Regions from separate parts of the Blautia sp. AF32-4BH genome, predicted to be linked through region 1. Evidence: predicted binding sites of a transcription regulator. Region 1 holds the regulator's gene; the other holds the start of a gene.
The links. Region 1 encodes NrdR, which represses ribonucleotide reductase genes. Its sites were predicted from a motif close to CACAANATNTTGTG; they were not measured.

Region 1 (11,323 bases):
GAATTTCCTCTTTCGGATTGATCGGCTCGGTCAGAATATTGTAAAGTCCGGTCCGTTTTGCACCGTACACATCGGTGAAAAGCTGATCCCCGACAAAGACCGCCTGCTCCTCTTTGATCCCCATTCTCCGGCATGCCTCCTGGTAGTTTTTCACCGAAGGCTTGTGCGCATTTTCGATATAGATAGAACCGACCGCATCGGCAAACGGAGCCACACGCGGTTTCTGATTGTTGGAAAGCAGACAGGTGGAAAAACCAGTCTCCCGAAGAGACGCAAAGAACGCAGCCGCCTCCTTCGTTGCCGGCGCACCGTGCGGAACAAGCGTATTATCGATATCAAAAATCACGCCCCGGTATCCTTTCCGGTACAGATCCGCGTAATCGATCGTATAGGCACTTTTTTCTCTCCGGTCCGGGTAAAACATCCGCATCAGTATAGTTCCCCGGTTCTTCTGGTTTTTTCCACTCATCTTCTTTCTCCAATCCTCTTTTCGTTTATACAGTAACTTTATTCTTCTTTCAGAAACTCCTGCAGAGCCTCAAAATTTGCTTTCATCTGGTCATAGCCGTGCTGGTAAAATTCCCGCAGCTTCTCCTCGTCCTTTTCGAGACGCGATACCGCCGGTATCTCCGGGCGGATCACAAAGACGGAGCCTTCTTCTTCCCATTTTTCGATGCATTCGAGTACCTGGTTATAATGTTTCGCGCGGTTTACAAGCGCACGCACGAGATTCGGGTATTTGCGGAATGCCGCCACATACAGCTCCCAGCCTCTCGTTCCCTCTTTTTTGCGGTAACCGAAATTCCGTGTCAGAATAATGACATTTTTTCGGTGTCCCGTCTTTAAGGAACGGATAATCGGGATCGAATCGGCAACACCGCCGTCGACGTACTCGTTTCCGTCGATCTCCACCATCGGGCAGGCGATCGGCATGCTCGATGATGCACGGCCAATTGCAAGCAGACGTTCTTTATTTTCGCGGTCATCCAGATATTCCGCGCGTCCCGTCTCACAGTTTGTCACAACCAGCTCACACGTCTGCGGCGATGCAAAATACGTATCAAAATCAAATGGAAAAATCTCATACGGATACCGTTCGAACACCATATCCATGTCGAGCAGTGCTTTTTTCTCAACGATTGTCTTGATATTCTTATTGACGTAGCGGTTTTTCTCATCCGTGACAATCATACAGTCCCTCGTTCTGCCAATCTGGCGCGATACATAGTCCAGCGCATTGCAGGCTCCGGCGGAAACGCCGATCACATGAGGGATATAATACTCCTGCTCCATCAGAAAGTCCAGCGCTCCTGCTGTAAAGACGCCGCGATTGGCCCCTCCTTCCAATATGACTGCTCCGGATTTTGTTATGCTGTAATTTTTTGTCTCATTCATTCTCCTGCACTCTCCTATTTTTCACAATGACACATTACTTCCTGCACAGAGCAATGCCGGAGCAGATCGGAAAATCCCGACACGCTCCGGCCCTTCTGCCTGTTTTATCTGTTTTCCAGCGGAACATAGTCCACTTCATCTTTGACACTCTTGTACGCCGGGCGGATGATCTTGTCGGTGTTGATCAGTTCCTCCATCCGGTGTGCACTCCAGCCGACGATACGCGCGCAGGCGAACATCGGGGTGTAGAGCTCCAGCGGAAGATCCAGCATGCTGTAAACGAAGCCGCTGTAGAAGTCGACGTTTGCGGATACACCTTTGTAAATATGGCGCTCCTCGCCGATGATCTTCGGAGCCAGTTCCTCGACCATAGCGTACAGCCGGTAATCTTTCTCTCTGTGTTTTTCTTTTGCCAGCTGCTCAACGAAGGTCTTGAAGATGCGCGCACGCGGGTCGGAAATGGAGTAAACCGCATGGCCCATACCGTAAATCAGACCTTTCTGGTCGAACGCCTCTTTGTGCAGCAGCTTTCTTAAGTAATTCGATACTTCTTCCTCATCCGTCCAGTCTTTGACGTGTGACTTCATATCGTCGAACATCCGCACAACCTTGATGTTTGCACCGCCGTGCTTCGGTCCCTTTAAGGAGCCGAGCGCCGCTGCAATTGCGGAGTACGTATCGGTTCCGGAAGAAGAAACAACATGTGTTGTAAAGGTTGAGTTGTTACCGCCGCCGTGCTCCATGTGGAGGACGAGGGCAAGATCGAGGATCTTCGCCTCCAGCGGGGTGTATTTCTGATCCGGGCGGAGCATCAGCAGAATGTTTTCTGCGGTGGAAAGCTTCTTCGACGGATTGTGGATATATAAACTTTTTCCCTTGATATAATGGTTGTACGCCTGATAGCCATAGACGGACAGCATCGGGAAAACAGAAATCAGGTTAATGCACTGGCGAAGCACATTCGGAAGGGAGGTATCATCTGCGTGGTTGTCGTACGCGTACAGGGTCAGAACGCTTCGGGACAGAGTGTTCATCATGTCCTTGGTCGGCGCTTTCATAACAACGTCACGCACAAAGTTCTTCGGCAGGGACTGCTGCTGTTTTAAAATCGTCTTAAAATGCTTAAGCTGCTCTTCATTCGGCAGATTTCCAAACAGGAGCAGATAAGCGACTTCTTCAAATCCCATACGGTTTTCACTCAAAAATCCCTGGGTCAGTTTTTCCACGTTGATGCCGCGGTAGTACAGACGTCCGTCACACGGTGTTTTGACGCCGTCAATGATATCCGAAGACACAACGTTTGAAATCTGTGTCAGTCCCGCAAGGACGCCAACGCCGTTGACATCGCGCAGTCCGCGTTTTACATCGTATTGCCCATACAGCGAAACATCCATTTTGGAGTTATCCAGACAGATGTTTGTCAGTTCCTCTATTTCCGGTGTTACTTTCATGCTAAAAGCCATATGCATTCCCCTTTCTCTTCTCTTTTTTTACTCACTTTCGCTCATTATAGCATTAAACCAAGGGATTCGTATACTGAAATTTTTATAAACATTCGAAAAATTTTCGTAAGATTTTGTCTCACAAAAGGTATCAGGCTTCTGTTTTACATGCATCGAAGGCTTGATCCAGTGCGTCCAGGAAATCTCCCATCACGTAATACAGCGTCTCAAACCGCAGATAATCGAGGACGTTTTCATCCCACATAAACTTCAGCACCGGCGGGAATTCCTCATCGGACTCCCAGAACTGGAAGACGAGCGGCAGAAACGGAAAGACATGAAAAACAAAAGCAGCGTCTCCCGGGAAATATGGTTTTCCGCCAAGGGAAACGCATGCTTTTTTCAGCTGTTCCACATGCCCGTCATACCGTGCGGCGCGGCTGTCGTGAACGCCGGACGCAATCGTGCGGCCTTTGATCGTTCCCTTTAAGGAATTGGTACGCGCATACGTGCCGGCGAGCACAATCTCCTTCTTTCCGCAGCAGAGCAGGTCGAAAATCGTCAGCGTCTCATTGAAACTGCCCTGATGTACATGAAGAAAATGGTCTTTTGATCCCTCTACAACGCCGGTATGGCGGTTCACTCTCCATTCTTCAAAAAGATACGGCACATAGAAATAATCGCCATCAAACGCAAAGCCATACTTTCCTTCGATCTCCTTCTGATCGTATGTCAGAAAACGTTCCTGCATCTGATCACGCATTTTAATATAGTTCGACACTTCCATTTTTTTGCCTCCCGCTATTTGTCGAGCATCTTTTTCAGCTCGTCCATGAACGTGTTGACGTCCTTGAACTCACGGTAAATCGACGCAAAGCGGACGTACGCCACCTGATCCAGGTCTTTTAAGTAATGCATGACCTTCTCTCCGATCACAGAGCTTGGAATCTCGCGTTCCTCGCCGTTGAAAAGCTCCGTCTCCACCTTGTTGACCATCTCGTTGATCTTCTCGGCGGACACCGGCCGTTTGTGGCAGGCGCGCAGGATACCGGTCTCGATTTTCGAGCGGTCATACTGCTCGCGGTTCATATCTTTTTTGATGACGATCAAAGGGATCGTCTCCACTTTTTCGTATGTCGTAAAGCGTCTGCCGCAGACATCGCACATCCGGCGGCGGCGGATCGCATTGCTGTCTTCAATCGGGCGTGAATCCACAACCCGGGTATTATCCTGATTACAAAATGGACATCTCATATCTTTCGTCCTCGTTTCTAAATAAGTATTTCGGAAAGTTTTCTACTTTTACAGTATACGCATTTTTCCGTGAAATTCAAGTCAACTGCAGCAACATTTTCGCATATGTTTTTCCATAGGAATCAGTAAAAAGGAGCACCGCATGCGCGTTGTAGATCTCCGCCAGAAAGAAGTTATCAATATCTGCACCTGCAAAACGCTCGGCTGTCCGATTGATGTGGAATTCAATCCAAAAACGGGACATCTTACCGGACTCGTTCTTCCGGGTCCTGTGAAATTCTGCGGCTTTTTCTGCCACGGCGAGGATTTTGTGATCCCATGGGACCGCATCTGCCAGATCGGCAACGATATCATTCTCGTCGAAATTCCGGAAAAAGAGAAAAAACAGCCCTGATCAACGGATATGAAAACCGAATTCCGATTCCAGCGGAATCTTCGTCCATTTTGCATCCGTGATTTCGATGTAGCTGGAGGTGCGGATCCTTTTGATCATCTCCGTGATCGTCTCCTCATCACCCTGCACCTCCATCTCCACCGTCTCATCCCAGCAGTTTCTCACCCAGCCTGTCAGCCCGAGCTGGTAGGCAGCATAATACGCCCGGTAACGGAACCCCACGCCCTGCACCTGGCCGTAGAAAATCACATGGTACCGGATTTCTTCTTTTTCGTCTCTTCTGTCTCGTTTCGCTGTCTCGTTCATATTTCTCTGCCTCCCAACAGTCATTGCCTAAAATTCGTCTGCCGTCGCACAGTACAGCGGAAGCGGGAACCAGTCGGATGGAATGTTCTTCCAGATTTCAGATGGAACCTTGCTTCCCTTACTTGCCAGCGGTGAAAGAAGCAGTTCCTGCGCCTGCTCCCGGTTGAGTACATCTGCCCCCGGATGGGCTTCCCGTGTCACGGTCACAGTTCCATCTTTTACCGTCACGGTCAGCGGCTGTCCCTCCAGTACGGCAGACCACGTTCCATCGCTGATGCCCATCGTCTCTGCTTTCATGGTCAGCATTGCCTCGATGACGTCTGCAAATTGGAAAATACGGTACATCGCGGAACCGCAGCGCTCTTTTGTGAAGCTTTCGCAGACTTCCGATAACGCTGCTGCTTTTCCGGTCTCATACACCGGAATGGAAATGAAAAGAGAGTCAAGCGCATTTTCTTTTAAATAAGCGGCAAGTGCAGGAACGAAATCCTGTTCCTCCAACACTTCTGCTTCCACAACCTGGTTTCCGCCGCAAAGTGCCAGATATCCGATCCGCTCACCGTTTTTCCAGATTGCAATTGCCTGCTCGCCGAACGTTTTCAGGCAGGCTTTCACATCCTCTCTTACCACGTAAAGCGGTTTTTCCTCATTCAGCTTCTTTGCAAAGGCTGCCGCCTCTTCGTCCGCTTCGCCGTTTTCCGGAAACAGCGGCGCAAAGGTGTAAGCGGAGAGTTCCCCGTTTTTCCAGGTATGGCGCACATTTGCCACATCCAGGTAAAACGTGTATTTTTCACTTCCCGGCGTAAAGCCAAAGTAGGCATACCGCTGTCTCTGGCCGTCCAGTGCCAGAAGATCACACGTTCCTTCCAGATCCGTAATCCAGTCGCCAAGAAGACGCTTCATGTGGCCTTCGCCCCTTGCCTTTGGATGCACGGAAACGCTTCCCACATATCCTGCGCGGAGCAGCTTACCCCCTGCTGCCATTTGCTGCGGAAGCACCGCAATCTCGGCCCGGAGTCTGCCGTTTTCCGCAACAGCGACGCGGTGGATCCGTGCCATTTCCGGTCCTGCCTGATAAACCCTTGGAATTAACTGCTCAAAGTCGTGCGGACGGTGTGCCGTGCTGAACACGTAGTTTGCAAGTTCGATGCAGTCCTCCCACTCTTCCGGCTTTGCAAGTCTGTACTCTGTCATAATGTAAAAACCTCCTGATCCTAAAAACCCTTTTGTTTTTGCTCTTCTTTTTCTCTATCCTAACGGATTTTTGTCCTTTTGTCACGAAAATTCCGAACAAATTGCAATATTTTTGCTATATCTGGTAAAAAAAAGAAACGCGCCCGGAAATTTTCATTCCAGGCGCGTTTCCCTTTTCTCAACGTTTCCTGTTTTACTGGATTCCTTTTACGGTGTAATCCTGTGCCTCTACGGCTGTTTTCAGCACATCGTCTGATACAGGAGCTGTCAGTGTTACAACGGCTGTTCCTTTTTCATGGCTTACTTCTGCGGATGCAACACCCTCGATTGCCTCAAGTGTTTTCTTCACTCTTGCCTCGCAGTGGCCGCACATCATGCCCTCGATTGTCATGGTTTTTACCATTCCCTGTTCTGTTGTCATGTTCAGATCCTCCTTTAGAATTTCGTTTTTGATTCTTTTATCTTTTGACGCGTCGTGCATCCGAAACAGATTCAGACGCAGGGCGTTTGTCACAACGCAGAAGCTCGAAAGGCTCATCGCCGCCGCACCGAACATCGGGTTCAGCTTCCAGCCGAACAGCGGGATCCATACGCCCGCAGCCAGCGGAATACCGATGATATTGTAAATGAAGGCCCAGAACAAATTCTCGTGAATGTTCCTGAGGGTCGCACGGCTTAAGCGGATCGCTGCCGGTACATCGGAGAGGCGGCTCTTCATCAGGACAACGTCTGCCGCATCGATCGCGATATCGGTTCCTGCTCCGATGGCAATACCGATATCCGCACTGGTCAGAGCCGGTGCATCGTTGATGCCGTCTCCTACCATCGCTACTTTTCCTTTTTCTTTCAGGCGGCTGATGACCGCTTCTTTTCCATCCGGCAGAACGCCTGCGATGACTTCGTCCACACCTGCCTCAGCGCCGATGGCACGCGCGGTGCGCTCATTGTCTCCGGTCAGCATCACGACACGGATTCCCATATTCTGCAGCTCTTTCACCGCACGCGGGCTGTCCTCTTTGATGACATCCGCAACCGCGATCATACCGAGCATCTTTCCGTCTTCACTGAAGAACAGCGGTGTCTTTCCTTCTTCGGAAAGTTTTGCTGCCTGCTCTTCCATCTGTTTCGAGAGAACCGCTTTTTTCGTAATCAGTGCGCGGTTGCCTCCGCAGAGCTCTTTTCCGTTCCGTTTTGCCACAAGGCCGTTTCCAGGAAGCGCAGAGAAATCACTGACTTCTTCGCGGGCCAGGCCTTTTTCCTCTGCAAGTGCAAGAATCGCACGGGCCAGCGGATGCTCACTTTTCTGCTCCAGTGCAAAGGCACCTTTTAAAAGCTCCTCCTCACTTACACCGTCCGCCGGGACAAGATCGGTTACCTGCGGCTCTCCGCTTGTGATGGTTCCAGTCTTATCGAGTGCAACGATCTGTGTTTTTCCTGTCTCCTCGAGAGAAACTGCGGTTTTGAACATCGTTCCGTGTTTTGCTCCCATTCCGTTTCCGACCATGATCGCAACCGGTGTTGCAAGGCCGAGCGCACACGGGCAGCTGATAACGAGAACGGAAATACCTCTTGCAAGAGCAAAGCTGACGCTCTCTCCTGCAAACAGCCAGATCACAATCGTAGCAAGTGCAATGCAGATAACGGCCGGCACAAAAATACCGGAAACTTTATCGGCCACTTTGGCGATCGGCGCTTTTGTCGCTGCCGCATCGCTGACCATCTGAATGATCTGGGAGAGTGTTGTGTCTTCTCCGACTCTCGTCGCCTCACAGGTCAGGAAACCGGACTGGTTTAAGGTCGCCGCCGATACGCGGTCGCCGGCCTCTTTATCCACCGGAATACTCTCGCCAGTCAGCGCGGATTCGTTGACGGCACTCGTTCCCTCCAGGACAACGCCGTCCACCGGAATATTTTCGCCCGGGCGGACGATGAAATGATCGCCCTTTTTCACCTGATCAATGCCGACTTCCACTTCTTTTCCGTCTCTTAAGAGAACGGCGGTCTTCGGAGCCAGCTTCATCAGACTCTTTAACGCATCGGTCGTTTTTCCTTTGGAAATCGACTCCAGCATTTTTCCGACGGTAATCAGGGTCAGAATCATGGCTGCGGACTCGAAGTAAAATTCATGCATATAGCTCATGACTGCATCCATGTCCCCCTGTACCTGCGCTCCCGTCATGGCAAACAGGGCGTAGACGCTGTATACAAACGATGCGGTAGAACCAAGCGCTACCAGCGTGTCCATGTTCGGTGCTTTATGCCAGAGACTCTTGAAACCGCTGATAAAGAATTTCTGGTTGATGACCATGACCGCAATGGTAAGCAGGAGCTGTACCAGTCCCATTGCGATGTGATTTCCTTCAAAGAATTTCGGCAGCGGCCATCCCCACATCATATGGCCCATGGAGAAATACATGAGCGGAATCAAAAGAAGAACGGAGCTCAACAGACGGCGTTTCATGACCGGTGTTTCCTTGTCTTTCAGCATCTCTTCGTATTCTGCTGTGGAAGCCGACTGTGATGTGCTTCCCTTCTCGCCTTTTTTCGACGCACCGTAGCCTGCATTTTCCACGGCGGCAATAATCTCTGCCGGGGAGGCCGTTCCCTCCACGCCCATGGAATTTGTCAGAAGGCTGACTGCGCAGGATGTGACACCGGGTACCTTTGACACGGCTTTTTCGACACGGGTCTGGCAGGCGGCGCAGCTCATGCCGGTTACATTGTACTGTTCCATCGTATGTCTTCCTTTCTGTAGTTCTGGATTTTCTATTTCATATACCCTAATGGGGTATCTTGTTTTCTTCTACACTATATACCCTGTCCGGGTATTTTGCAAGTGTTTTTTCAAAAAATTTCCACTTCTCTTCTGCCATCCCCCGCACAATCCGGCCGGACCATCCTCAGAAATCCCTTGACAACCCGGCGCATGTATTTTATATTGAAGCAATCATGGATGATTTTTTCTTCTTCATCCTTCGGAGGTTTTTATGATTACATATGATTATTATCGCATTTTTTACTTCGTAGCACAATATCACAGCTTTACAAAAGCCGCGGAAATTCTGAAAAACAACCAGCCCAACATCACACGGTGCATGAACAATCTGGAAAGTGAGCTTGGCTGCAAACTTTTTATCCGTTCCCACCAGGGTGTCACACTGACAGCGGAGGGCGAAAAGGTGTATGAGCGTGTGGCCGTTGCCTACGAACAGCTCCGCACGGTTGAGGAGGAGCTGGCTCTTGAGCGGTCTCTTGAGAGCGGCCTTATCACAATCGGTGCGAGCGAGACGGCACTTCGTCTGATGCTGCTCTCCCGCCTGGAGCACTTCCACACCCGCTATCCGCACGTCCGCCTGCGCATCTCCAACCACTCGACGCCGCAGGCCATCCAGGCGCTCGAAAACGGTCTGGTCGACTTCGCAGTCGTCACAAGCCCGGTGGAAATCCGCAAACCGCTGCACAAGATCCCGATTTTCCCATTCCAGGAAATTCTGATCGGCGGATCGAAATATGCATCCCTTTCCGCAGAGCCGCATCATCTCGGCGAATTGTCAGAATATCCTTTTATCTCGCTTGCCAAAGACACCGGCACGCGGGAGCTGTACGCCGAGTACTTTCTGAATCACAACCTCGCCTTCCACCCCGATATGGAGGCGGCGACAACGGATCAGATTCTTCCTATGGTCGAGTATAACCTCGGCATCGGATTTTATCCGGAGGAGCTGGCACGCGATGCCTTAAAGAGCCGTACCGTCTGTCGGATTCCGCTCATCGAGGAGGCCCCCAAACGTGAAATCTGTCTTATCATCAACCCGCGGCAGCACCAGAACGCGGCGGCAAAAGAGCTGATCGAGGAGCTTCTGGAACGCGTATAAGATTTTATGAACTTTTGTTTGAAACAGAAAAAGACCCTGTCTACCGGCGGACGGAACATCGCTGCTCCATCCTTCCCGTATACAGGGTCTCTTTTTTATTTATGCCTGCTGTCCGGCAATCTGCTCTTTTTTATGCGGCATGGCAAATACCATCGCCGTGTAGGAAAGCATTGCGCCTGTGATGTAGAAGAACATCAGAAATCCGCTCCGGTTCAGCACAGCGATGCGGACAATTCCAATCCAGAAACCGACGTTGGACGCCAGGGAGAACACACGCGCAAACATCATGTTTTTCTCCTCACCCTTTGCCAGGCGGACGATCAGCAGCAGCATGGCCGCTGAAAAGAATAGTGTCATACAGCACTCCAGAAATACTTCCATTTTTTCAGCCTTCTTTCTTCACTCTCTCTTATTTCTCAGCGGTACTTTTCCAGTGACATCAGAAGGAAGCTCACCAGAAGAAGTCCGCAGGAAATCCAGATTACATGGATTCCATACAGCATGGAGAACACGCCTCCGATTCCGGCGCCGATGGCGAAAGCCAGAATCACGCCGAAATAGTATCCGGCCTGACGGAGCTGTTCTTTTTTCTTATCCCGCATATACATAGACAGCGCTGCGGTTCCGCTTCGCAGGTTTCCGATGCACATGGTGCTTGCATACGAATAACCGCCGACCTTGCGGAAGGTCTGTACCTGAATCGCGCACGCAAACGATACAAGCATCGCCGCGAGCATATTATAAGAAGACGGAATAAATCCGACGATCGCAAGGATCACAATTTCCGCCGCGAGAAGTACCTGCCGCCAGTGCAGCCTCTTTGCATACCGGTAATGCTCCTGGAAATTTTCTGCCAGAAATACACCCATCGCAAAAAAGAGGATCGGGAAGAGATACCGAAGACCTGCCGTAAAGTTTCCTTCCAGAAAGTTCTGGCTCATCAGCACAACGTTTCCCGTCTGGGCATTTGAGAATACTTCATCTCTGCAATTGTACGTGTAGGCATCCTGAAAACCGCCGGACAGCGCCAGAAACATACTGTTGATAAATGCTTCCGACATCTGATTTTCCGAGAGCAGGCGTCCTACAAGGCTTGCTTTCTTTTCCATAAATTTTCCCTTTCTTTCAACAGACGGCCCGGCTTTTTGGTGCCTGCCGTTTTGCTTCCCTTATTATAACCGCCCGCTTTTTGAGATGGAAAAACGGATATCGTATTATGCTCATATATTTTTCATATGACTATATTGATTTAAAATCATTTTAATATGATACACCGTAAAAAAAGGAGAAATTTTGTCACTTTGCACAAACAAAATTTCTCCCTTTTTGTAAATTGTCTTTATTGTTCTAAAATTTTCTTACTTTCTTCCTCTCTGTTTCTCACTCTGCTCGCGGTGGTACTGCAGCGTGTAGAGCTGGTAATATCTTCCCTGCGCTGTTAAAAGCTCCTGATGCGTTCCATG
Region 2 (11,323 bases), on a different contig from region 1:
ACCTCCCTGATGGTGATGGAAGTGCTGATAGATAAGAAACTCCCGCTCAGCACCCTGACAGCCGAGGTAGTGATTTACCCGCAGCTCTTAAAGAATGTCCGCGTGGCAAACAAAGCAGCTGCAAAGGCCAACCCGGCAGTACAGAAAGCAGTAGAAGACGTAGCAGAGGCCCTGGGCGATGACGGACGCATCCTCGTAAGAGAGAGCGGCACCGAGCCGGTGATCCGTGTCATGGTGGAAGCACCGGACGACGCAACGTGTGCAAAATACGTAGACCAGGTTGTTTCTGTGATGCATAAAGAAGGACTTGTGACAGAATGAAAAAAAGACTGGTAATCTTTTTTCTGGCGGCGGCAATGGTGCTTGGCGGCTGTGAAAATAAAAATTCAAAGCTTTATAAAAAGGGCATCGAGGCGCTCGAACAGAAGGACTACGTAACGTCGATTGCGATGCTGGAGGGAGCCGTAAAGGCAGGCGACCGACTGGCGGAGAGCTACCGGTCGCTCGGCATCGCTTATCTGAAAAGCCAGGAGTATGACAAGGCAAAAGAGGCTTTCAAGAGCAGTCTTTCGAGCATGAAGCACAAAGACGCGGAGTTTTCGCGCGATGTCATGTATTACGAGGCGGAAACCTGCGTACAGGCCGGAGATCTGGATGGAGCCATTGAGATCTGCACCAATATTCAGGAAGAAAAGGCAGATGCCGATGCGCTGTTCCTTAGGGGACGCGCGTACTTCCTGCAGAAGAATTACGAGCAGGCGAAGGTGGATTTTGATGCGGCAGTGGAGACGAAGGAGAGCTATCAGCTCTGCTTTGACATTTACGAGCTGTATCAGGAGAGCAGTATGAAGGCGGACGGAGACCGTTACCTCGAAGCGGCAGTGAAGATTGAGCCGAAAACGACCGAGGATTATTATAATATCGGCTGTGCATACTACTATCTGGAGGAGCAGGACGAGGCGGTCAAAGCGTTCTCGAAGGCAATGAAGGACGGCAGCAGCGCGGCGATGGAAATGCTCGGCGAGGTTTACCTTTCCAATGGTCAGAACGACGAGGCGAAAGCACTGTTTTCTTCGTATCTTTCGACAGATGGCTTTGCGGCGGCAGCCAACAACGGGCTGGCGCTCTGCGCACTTGCGGAAAACGACACGGACAGTGCACTCTCGTATATCGAGGAAGGACTCAAAACGGCGGAGGATTCCGACCGGGAAAATCTGCTGTTCAACCAGATTGTATCCTATGAAAAACGGGCGGATTTTGATACCGCGAAGTCGCTGATGGCGGATTTTCTGGCAGCATACCCGGAAAACACCGCGGCGCAGCGGGAAAATACGTTTCTCCAGAACCGATAACAGACGGAGGAAGTTGGATTGTTTGATTTAAGAGAAGAACAGGAGCGCGTGATTCTGGTCGGCGTACAGGAAAACGGCGGCGCAAACGCAGAAGAATCGCTCGACGAGCTGGCGGAACTGGCCAGCACCGCCGGTGCGAAGGTGGAGGGCCGCCTGGTGCAGGTGCGGGAGGCCATTCATCCGGGAACGTACATCGGAAAAGGAAAATTAGAGGAGTTGAAAATTCTGGTGCGCGCCTGCGATGCGACGGGCATCATCTGCGACGATGAGCTCTCCTCGATCCAGTTAAAAGGGCTGGAGGAAGCACTGGAATGCAAGATCATGGACCGTACGCTTTTGATCCTGGATATCTTTGCGGCGCGCGCCGTGAGCAGCGAGGGTAAAATCCAGGTTGAGCTGGCCCAGTTAAAGTACCGTGCGTCCCGACTTTCCGGCCTTGGCACATCGCTTTCCCGTCTCGGCGGCGGAATCGGTACGAGAGGACCGGGAGAGAAAAAGCTGGAAACCGACCGGCGCCTGATCCGCACGCGTATTACGCAGTTAAAACGTGAGCTTGAGGAAGTACGCCAGCACAGAGAGCTCCTTCGTGAAGGCAGAAAACGTTCCAAAATCCCGGTAGCGGCGCTCGTAGGCTATACGTCAGCGGGAAAGAGCAGTCTTTTAAATGCACTGACAGGATCGGAAATTCTGGCAGATGCAATGCTGTTTTCCACGCTGGATACGACGACGCGGTCACTGACCCTTCCGGATGGACAGGAAATCCTGCTGACCGATACGGTTGGATTTATCAATAAGCTGCCACATCATCTGATCGATGCATTCCGCAGTACGCTGGAGGAAGCACGGTATGCCGACTATATTCTCCACGTTGTGGATACGTCAAATCCGCAGATGGAGCTGCAGATGCAGGTCGTGTACGATACGCTGCGGGAACTGAAAGTTGAGGACAAAAAGATCGTCACCCTGCTGAACAAGCAGGATAAGCTTCTCGCCCCGATGGTTGTAAAAGATTTCCGGGCAGACGCGAGCCTTGCGGTCTCTGCCAAAACAGGACAGGGACTCGAAGACCTCAAAAATTTACTCTCCTCGTGGATGATGGAGGGAAAAATCTATATCGAGCGCCTCTATCCGTACGATAAGGCGGGAACGATTTCACTGATCCGCGGATACGGAATTCTGCTCGAAGAAGAATATCTGCCGGAAGGCATCCGCGTAAAAGCCTATGTACCGAAGGATATCTATCCGAGGGTATAGAGGTATGGCAAGCGGGCTTAAAAACGGCAGTACATCCCTTTAAGCGCCGTACAGCGCCGAAAAATGGAAGGGACAGAATACAAGTAAAAGTACCATATCTAGTGATGTTAGAAAATTTCACACTAGATATGGTACTTTTTACTATTGACGGGAGAAACATGCTCTGCTATCATATGGTTCAGACACTGCAAAGAGTGGAACCTTAAAAAGGCCTTGCAGAAACGGTTGAATTAACAGGAGGGATTCCATGTTTCAGGTAGAAAAGAGAGACGGAACGATTGCAGAGTTCCAGATGAAAAAGATTACCGATGCGATTGGAAAAGCATTCGGCGCAAAAGATATGCAGTTCAGCGATGACATGCTTCAGATGCTGGCACTGCGCGTAACAGCGGACTTTCAGTCCAAGATCAAAGACGGAAAAATTTCAGTGGAGGCAATTCAGGACAGCGTGGAGAACGTGCTGATCCAGTGCGGCTACGCAGAAGTGGCAAAAGCTTACATTCTGTACCGCAAGCAGAGGGAAAAAATCCGCAACATGAAATCGACGATCGTAGACTACAAAGAGATCGTGGACAGCTACGTAAAAGTAGAGGACTGGCGTGTCAAAGAGAATTCGACCGTAACGTATTCTGTCGGCGGTCTGATCTTAAGCAATTCCGGCGCGATCACAGCCAACTACTGGTTATCAGAGATTTATGATGACGAGATCGCCGAGGCACACCGCAACGCGGATATTCACATCCACGACCTGTCGATGCTGACCGGCTACTGTGCAGGATGGTCGTTAAAACAGCTCATCAAAGAAGGACTTGGCGGCATCAACGGAAAGATTACTTCTTCTCCGGCAAGACATCTTTCGGTTCTGTGCAACCAGATGGTCAACTTCCTCGGCATTATGCAGAACGAGTGGGCAGGTGCGCAGGCATTTTCTTCATTTGATACGTATCTGGCGCCGTTCGTCAAAGTGGACAACTTAAGCTACGGCGAAGTGAAGAAGTGCATCGAGGCGTTTATCTACGGCGTCAACACACCGAGCCGCTGGGGAAGCCAGGCACCGTTCTCCAACATCACACTCGACTGGACCGTACCGGATGACCTCGCGGAGCTTCCGGCGATCGTCGGCGGCAAGGAGATGGACTTCAAGTACAAAGACTGTAAAAAAGAGATGGATATGGTCAACAAAGCGTTCATCGAGACGATGATCGAGGGAGATGCCAACGGAAGAGGCTTCCAGTACCCGATCCCGACCTACTCCATCACATCCGATTTTGACTGGTCCGATACGGAGAATAACCGTCTGCTGTTCGAAATGACTGCAAAATACGGTACCCCGTACTTCTCCAACTACATCAACAGCGATATGAAACCAAGCGACGTGCGCTCCATGTGCTGCCGTCTCCGCCTGGATCTGCGTGAGCTTCGAAAGAAAACTGGCGGATTCTTCGGTTCCGGCGAGAGCACCGGATCGGTCGGCGTTGTCACCATCAATATGCCGCGTATCGCATATCAGTCCAAAGATGAGAAAGAGTTCTACCGCCGTCTCGATCATATGATGGATATTGCCGCACGTTCGTTAAAGACGAAACGTGAGGTCATTACCCGCCTCCTGGACGAGGGACTGTATCCATATACGAAACGGTACCTTGGAACGTTTGAGAACCACTTCTCAACCATCGGTCTGATCGGTATGAACGAGGCCGGCTTAAATGCCGCATGGCTCGGAAAGGGTCTGGAGGATCCGAAGACACAGCAGTTTACGAAAGAAGTTCTGAACCATATGAGAGAGCGTCTTTCTGATTACCAGGAGGAGTACGGCGATCTGTACAACCTTGAGGCAACTCCGGCGGAGTCGACCGCATACCGTCTGGCAAAACACGACCGTGCAAAATGGCCGGATATCAAGACCGCAGGCCATGAGGGAGATACCCCGTACTACACCAACAGCTCCCATCTGCCGGTGGACTATACCGAGGATATTTTCTCTGCGCTTGATATTCAGGATGATCTGCAGACGCTGTACACCTCGGGAACTGTCTTCCATGCGTTCCTTGGCGAAAAACTGCCGGACTGGAAAGCAGCAGCTTCCCTTGTGCGGAAGATTGCAGAGAACTACAAACTGCCGTACTACACGCTGTCCCCGACGTATTCTGTCTGTGCGAACGACGGCTATCTCGCCGGCGAGCACTTTACATGTCCGATCTGCGGAAAAGAGGCAGAGGTTTACAGCCGTATCACGGGATATTACCGTCCGGTCAAGAACTGGAACGACGGAAAACGCCAGGAGTACAAGAACAGAACTGTATATGATATCATCCACTCCAAATCGCCGGAGCAGAAAATGAAATCGTACGGTGCAGCAGAGAAACTGGCAGAGCAGGCCGCTGGAAAAGAAGAGCCGAAAGCCGCTGCAGCAGCAGATAAAATCGAGGAAGACGGCATGTACCTGTTCACGACAAGCACCTGCCCGAACTGCAAAATGGCAAAAGAAATGCTCGCCGAGGAGCAGTATGAGGTGATCGACGCAGAGCGTCACCCGGATCTTGCCGCACAGTACGGCATCATGCAGGCACCGACTCTTCTCGTTGTGGAGGACGGCCAGGCGCAGAAGATTGTGAATGCTTCCAATATCCAGAAATATGTGGATGAATATCTCTCCTAAATCTGTGCGCATATAGTTGCAGGAAAGAACAAACAGAGTTATAATAGGAAAAAGTGATACCCTCGCCCGGGCATCCCGGGTGGGGGTATTATTATGGCGCTGAGCACAGCAGAAATCGGCCCGGTGGACCGGTTTCACTTACAGAAGGGAGAAAAATTATGGGATACAGCCAGGACACAATCTGTGTACAGGGAGGATGGCAGCCGAAAAACGGTGAGCCGCGTGTACTTCCGATTTACCAGAGCACAACATTCAAATATGCAACCAGCGAGGAAATGGGAAAACTGTTCGATCTGGAGGAGGAGGGATATTTCTATTCCCGTCTGCAGAACCCGACGAACGACGTCGTAGCACAGAAAATCTGCGATCTGGAGGGCGGCGTGGCAGCCATGCTCACATCTTCCGGCCAGGCGGCAACGATGCTTGCTGTTACCAACATCTGTGAGGCAGGCGACCACGTTGTCTGCGCGGCAAAGGTTTACGGAGGAACCTCCAACCTGCTCGCCGTTACCTTAAAACGATTCGGCATCGAGACTACCCTCGTGGACCAGGATGCGCCGGCAGAGGAGCTGGAAAAAGCATTCCAGCCGAACACCAAAGCTGTCTTTGCCGAGACGATTTCCAACCCGGCAGGTGTTGTACTTGACATTGAAAAGTTTGTTAAACTTGCACATGAGCACGGCGTTCCGATGATCTGCGACAACACCTTTGCAACCCCGATCAACTGCCGTCCGTTCGAGTTCGGTGTAGATATTGTCACCCATTCCACCACAAAATACATGGACGGCCATGCAATGGCGCTCGGCGGAGCGATTGTCGATTCCGGAAACTTCGACTGGGATGCGCATGCAGACAAATTCCCGGGCCTTACTACACCGGACGAATCGTACCACGGCGTGATTTATACGCAGAAATTCGGTAAAAAAGCGTATATCACAAAAGCAACCGCACAGCTGATGCGTGATATGGGAGCGTGCCAGTCCCCGCAGAATGCATTCCTGACGAATGTCGGTCTGGAGACCCTGCACCTGCGCGTGGAGCGTCACTGCAGAAATGCCGAGAAAGTGGCAGAGTTCCTGAAAAACCACCCGAAGGTAGCATGGGTTGAGTACGCAGGCCTTGCAGACAGCAAATACCATGCGCTGGCAGAAAAATACATGCCGAACGGAACCTGCGGCGTTCTCTGCTTCGGACCAAAGGGCGGAAGAGACGGCGCGATGCGCTTCACGAACGGCCTGAAAATGGTAGCAATTGTAACACACGTTGCCGATGCAAGAAGCTGCGTTCTGCACCCGGCAAGCCATACCCATCGCCAGCTGAACGATCAGCAGCTCATCGAAGCCGGTGTTCTGCCGGATCTGATCCGTCTGTCAGTCGGCATTGAGGATGTGAACGATATCATTGCAGACCTTGATCAGGCGCTTGCGAACGTATAAAGATACAAAAAACAGGATGTGAAAAGGAGCGTATTGGTAAAATGGAAGAAATGGCAGAGAAACGCGTAAAAGATTCTGAGACAGAGCAGTCGTATCTTCTGATGCACCGCCATATCAACGGCTATGGCCGTCTGTTCGGCGGCCAGCTGGTCGCGTGGATCGATGAGCTTGCCGGTCTGGTGGGACGCCGCCACTGCGGCCACGAAATCACCACCGCGTGCATCGACAATCTGAACTTCAAGCATCCTGCTTTTCTGAACGACACCGTCGTACTGGTCGGAAGAGTGACGTATGTCGGACGCACCTCAATGGAGGTGCGCGTCGACACGTACGTGGAAGAGCTTGCGACCGGCATTCGGAAAATGATCAACCGTGCCTACGTGGTGATGGTGGCCATCGACGAGAACGGCCGCGCACTTCCCGTCCCGGGCCTGATTCTGGAATCCCCGGAGCAGGAGGCCGAGTGGGAGGGCGGAAAACGCCGCTATGAACTGCGAAAAGAGCGTCACAGAGAGGGGTTCTAAGTTGACGTTCACCCGCACATTTGCAGAATCCACCGGAGCTGTCTTCGTGCATTCTGAAAATTTTATTTTAAGAAAATCCCGCCGTGTCCCTTGACAGGCGGGATTTTCCATGTTAAGGTAAAGGCAGTTATACGACTGACGGAAGTGGAAATGACCACAGGGAGTATAGCGTGAGAAGAGGCCGACCGTCTGGGCAGAAGAATGCTTGGGGGAGTGGGTCTGTTTTTTTATCCAAAAACAGAAAATCCCATTCCAGCCACCTTGAAAAGGAGATCAGAAGATGAAAAAAGTATCACTGGAACAGGAATTAAAAGGAAATGCATATCCAGGAAGAGGAATTGTGATCGGCAGATCCAAAGACGGCACAAAAGCCGTTGCCGGATACTTTATTATGGGCAGAAGCCAGAACAGCCGCAACCGTGTCTTTGTTGAGGAGGGTGAGGGAATCCGCACACAGGCGTTTGATCCGTCGAAGCTGGAAGATCCGAGCCTGATCATCTACGCACCGGTACGCGTTCTGGGAAATGATACGATCGTAACAAACGGAGACCAGACCGATACCGTATACGAAGGACTGGAGCAGGGAAAAACGTTTGAGGTATCCCTTAGAAGCAGAGAGTTTGAGCCGGATGCACCGAACTACACTCCTCGTATTTCCGGTGTGATGCACGTAGAGAACGGAACGTACGGCTACCAGATGTCGATCTTAAAGAGCAATAACGGCGATCCTTCCCAGTGCAACCGCTACACCTTCTCCTATGATAACTGTGTAGCAGGGGAAGGCCATTTCATCCACACCTACATGCACGACGGCAATCCGCTGCCAAGCTTTGAGGGTGAGCCAAAACTGGTCGAGATTCCGGATGACATCGATGCTTTCACCGAACTGCTCTGGAGCAGCTTAAACGAGGACAACAAGGTGTCCCTCTTCACACGCTATATCGACATTGCAACCGGCAAGTATGAGACAAGAATCGTGAATAAAAATAAATAAGAAATCGAGTGTTTTGCGAAAGGAGAAAATCATGAAAGAATTAGCGTTAAAATACGGATGCAACCCGAACCAGAAACCTTCCAGAATTTACATGGATGATGACAGAGATCTTCCGATCGAAGTATTAAGCGGCCGTCCGGGCTATATCAATTTTCTGGATGCCTTCAATGGCTGGCAGCTGGTACGTGAGCTGAAAGCAGCCACCGGTCTTCCGGCAGCAACTTCCTTCAAGCACGTTTCCCCGGCAGGTGCAGCCGTAGGTCTTCCGCTGGACGAGACCCTGCGTAAAATTTACTGGGTAGACGATATGGGAGAGCTTTCTCCGTTAGCATGCGCTTATGCAAGAGCCAGAGGCGCAGACCGTATGTCTTCTTTCGGCGACTTTATCGCACTTTCTGATGTCTGCGACAAAGACACCGCATCTCTGATCAAACGTGAGGTTTCTGACGGTGTCATCGCTCCGGGATTTACCGATGAAGCACTGGAAATCTTGAAAGCAAAGAAAAAAGGTAACTACTGCGTCATCAAAATCGACGAGAATTACCGTCCGGCTCCGCTCGAGCACAAACAGGTCTTCGGCATTACCTTTGAGCAGGGCCGCCAGGAGCTGCCGATCGACGATGAGCTGCTCTCCAACGTGGTAACCGAGAACAAAGAGATTCCGGAAGCAGCAAAACGCGATCTGAAGATTGCACTGATTACCTTAAAATATACCCAGTCCAACTCCGTATGCTTCGTCAAAGACGGTCAGGCCATCGGTGTCGGCGCAGGCCAGCAGTCCCGTGTGCACTGCACCCGTCTTGCCGGACAGAAAGCCGACAACTGGTTCCTGCGTCAGTGCCCGAAGGTGCTGGATCTGCAGTTCGTAGACGGCATCCGCCGCGCAGACCGTGACAATGCGATCGACGTTTACATCGGCGAGGAGTACATGGATGTTCTCGCAGACGGCGCATGGGAGAAGATCTTCAAAGTAAAACCGGAAGTCTTCACAAGAGAAGAGAAACGTGCATGGCTCGACCAGATGAAGGGCGTAACCTTAGGTTCCGATGCCTTCTTCCCGTTCAGCGACAACATCGAGCGCGCACACAAGAGCGGCGTCCAGTACATCGCAGAGCCGGGCGGATCGGTTCGTGATGACGCTGTCATCGAGTGCTGCAACAAGTACAACATGGCGATGGCATTTACAGGAATCCGTCTGTTCCATCACTAAAAAGAAATGCGTTTTATATTTATATAAGAAGAAAGAATCCGGTCTCTGGGCGGCCGGATTCTTTCTTTTTTTCGCACATGTATCATCAAAGAGAGAGTAGCACTTTCTGAAGAATAAAAAATAAGCAGGAAGAGGGCGGTACCGCCCTTTTTCTGTCGAAAACCCCTGTTCTTTTTCGGAAAAGTGTGATAAAATACCCCATGGGCGTATCTTTTGCCCGCTGCAAAAAGGAGGATGAGGAATATGCGGCAGATGGAATTTAAAATGGAGCGACAGGGACTTCTCGAGGAAGGCCAGGAAGTCAACGTGACAGAAAGCGCACTGCCTACCTCCTATTATTATACGATTACCCCGGCAGTGGCCATGAGCAGGAATTATCAGGCGTATGAGAGGCTGCAGTCCCGGAAGGGAATCGTAAAAGAAGTAAAAGAGACACCGAGAGGATTTTATACGGTAGTGGAGTTTGATGAAGATGAGCCGACCTGACGAGAACAAAAATGGGCACCCGGTGGTGCATCCGATTCCGCCGGTTTACCGCGCCGATTCCCGGATTCTGATTCTCGGCAGTTTTCCGTCCGTAAAATCCAGGGAGACCGGATTTTTTTACGGCCATCCGCAGAACCGTTTCTGGAAAGTGACGGCAGCCGTGTGCGGGGAAGAGGTGCCGCAGACCGTGGAAGAGAAGAAGGCGTTTCTGCTCCGGAATCATATCGCTGTCTGGGATGTGATCGCGTCCTGCGTCATCACAGGCTCGAGCGATGCGAGCATCCGCGATGTTGTGCCGAATCCGCTGCAGGACATTCTGGAATGCGCCGATATCCGGCAGATTTACTGCAACGGGGCGACCGCGTGGAAGTATTACCGGAAGTACCAGGAGAAGCAGCTGGGACGGGAAGCGGTTCGCCTTCCGTCGACGAGTCCCGCGAACGCCGCATGGTCTATGGAGCGGCTGCTTGGCGAGTGGAGCCAGTGCGGAGAAGTCTTACGAAACGGAGAGTGACAGGATGAAAAAAGAGTACGAGACCGTCTGGGAGATTTTTAATGAGTGTGCCAATAATCAGATGCGGGACGTCTTTTTCGACGAGATCGAGACGGATGACCCGGAGGCGTATATCCGTCAGAAATTTCCGGACAAAAACTTAAAATATGAAAAAACGGTGGAAGCGGACGGATCTCTGGTCTTTGACATTGAGACCTCCGGCATCCGCCAGCGGTTTACGTTTACAGAAATCTGAATCGCGCAGAAAATACCAGAAAAGCGGAGAAAAAAACGATGAGTGAAGAAAAACACACGCATGTGCTGGAAGACGGCACCGTGATTGAGCATTCCCACGATCACGCCCACGGGCACCATCATACAAATACAAAAGCAGTCTTAAACCGCCTCTCCCGCGCGATCGGACACATGGAGTCGATCAAGCGGATGGTAGAGGAAGGCCGGGACTGCACTGAGGTTCTGATCCAGCTGTCTGCCGTGAAGGCGGCCATTAACAATACAGGAAAAATTATCCTGGAGGATCACATTGAACATTGCATCGTCGATGCAGTCGAGCATGGGGACACAAAAGCGATTCAGGAGCTGAATAAGGCGATCGACCGCTTTGTCAAATAAGCAAGAAAAACAAGAAAAGAGGAAAGAAACATGGCAAAAGAATGCAGCAATTCGAGCTGTTCCAAAGAAAGCTGCGAAGGATGTCCAAGCAAAGCAGGACAGGGCAAACCGGATTTTCATATTGATCTGAATGCCGATTCTTCGATCAAACATGTCATTGGCGTTGTCAGCGGCAAGGGCGGTGTTGGTAAATCCATGGTAACCGCATCTCTGGCAAACCAGAAAGCAAAAGAGGGCTACAAGGTTGGTATCCTCGATGCCGATATCACAGGACCGTCCATC

Region 2: the regulator NrdR is predicted to act here: its motif matches at 2,727-2,740, upstream of DWZ44_RS03385 (ribonucleoside triphosphate reductase).

The regions. Positions count from the first base shown of each region.
Region 1 is NZ_QTVL01000001.1:33,509-44,831, reverse strand. Features, by position in the region: gene DWZ44_RS00265 (YqeG family HAD IIIA-type phosphatase) at 1-433, opposite strand, end outside; gene DWZ44_RS00260 (patatin-like phospholipase family protein) at 508-1,395, opposite strand; gene DWZ44_RS00255 (citrate/2-methylcitrate synthase) at 1,500-2,858, opposite strand; gene DWZ44_RS00250 (DUF3786 domain-containing protein) at 2,989-3,624, opposite strand; gene nrdR (transcriptional regulator NrdR) at 3,639-4,091, opposite strand; gene DWZ44_RS00240 (YlmC/YmxH family sporulation protein) at 4,234-4,485, shown strand; gene DWZ44_RS00235 (acylphosphatase) at 4,486-4,791, opposite strand; gene DWZ44_RS00230 (GNAT family N-acetyltransferase) at 4,819-5,985, opposite strand; gene DWZ44_RS00225 (heavy metal translocating P-type ATPase) at 6,179-8,719, opposite strand; gene DWZ44_RS00220 (LysR family transcriptional regulator) at 8,973-9,860, shown strand; gene DWZ44_RS00215 (hypothetical protein) at 9,960-10,241, opposite strand; gene DWZ44_RS00210 (YoaK family protein) at 10,277-10,969, opposite strand; gene DWZ44_RS00205 (ABC transporter ATP-binding protein) at 11,219-11,323, opposite strand, start outside.
Region 2 is NZ_QTVL01000002.1:132,974-144,296, reverse strand. Features, by position in the region: gene glmM (phosphoglucosamine mutase) at 1-321, shown strand, start outside; gene DWZ44_RS03395 (tetratricopeptide repeat protein) at 318-1,352, shown strand; gene hflX (GTPase HflX) at 1,371-2,606, shown strand; gene DWZ44_RS03385 (ribonucleoside triphosphate reductase) at 2,854-5,265, shown strand; gene DWZ44_RS03380 (O-acetylhomoserine aminocarboxypropyltransferase/cysteine synthase family protein) at 5,424-6,701, shown strand; gene DWZ44_RS03375 (acyl-CoA thioesterase) at 6,743-7,225, shown strand; ZMP/ZTP riboswitch at 7,347-7,427, shown strand; gene DWZ44_RS03370 (IMP cyclohydrolase) at 7,506-8,219, shown strand; gene DWZ44_RS03365 (phosphoribosylaminoimidazolecarboxamide formyltransferase) at 8,251-9,429, shown strand; gene DWZ44_RS03360 (hypothetical protein) at 9,673-9,915, shown strand; gene DWZ44_RS03355 (DNA-deoxyinosine glycosylase) at 9,902-10,429, shown strand; gene DWZ44_RS03350 (hypothetical protein) at 10,434-10,664, shown strand; gene DWZ44_RS03345 (metal-sensing transcriptional repressor) at 10,703-11,041, shown strand; gene DWZ44_RS03340 (Mrp/NBP35 family ATP-binding protein) at 11,072-11,323, shown strand, end outside.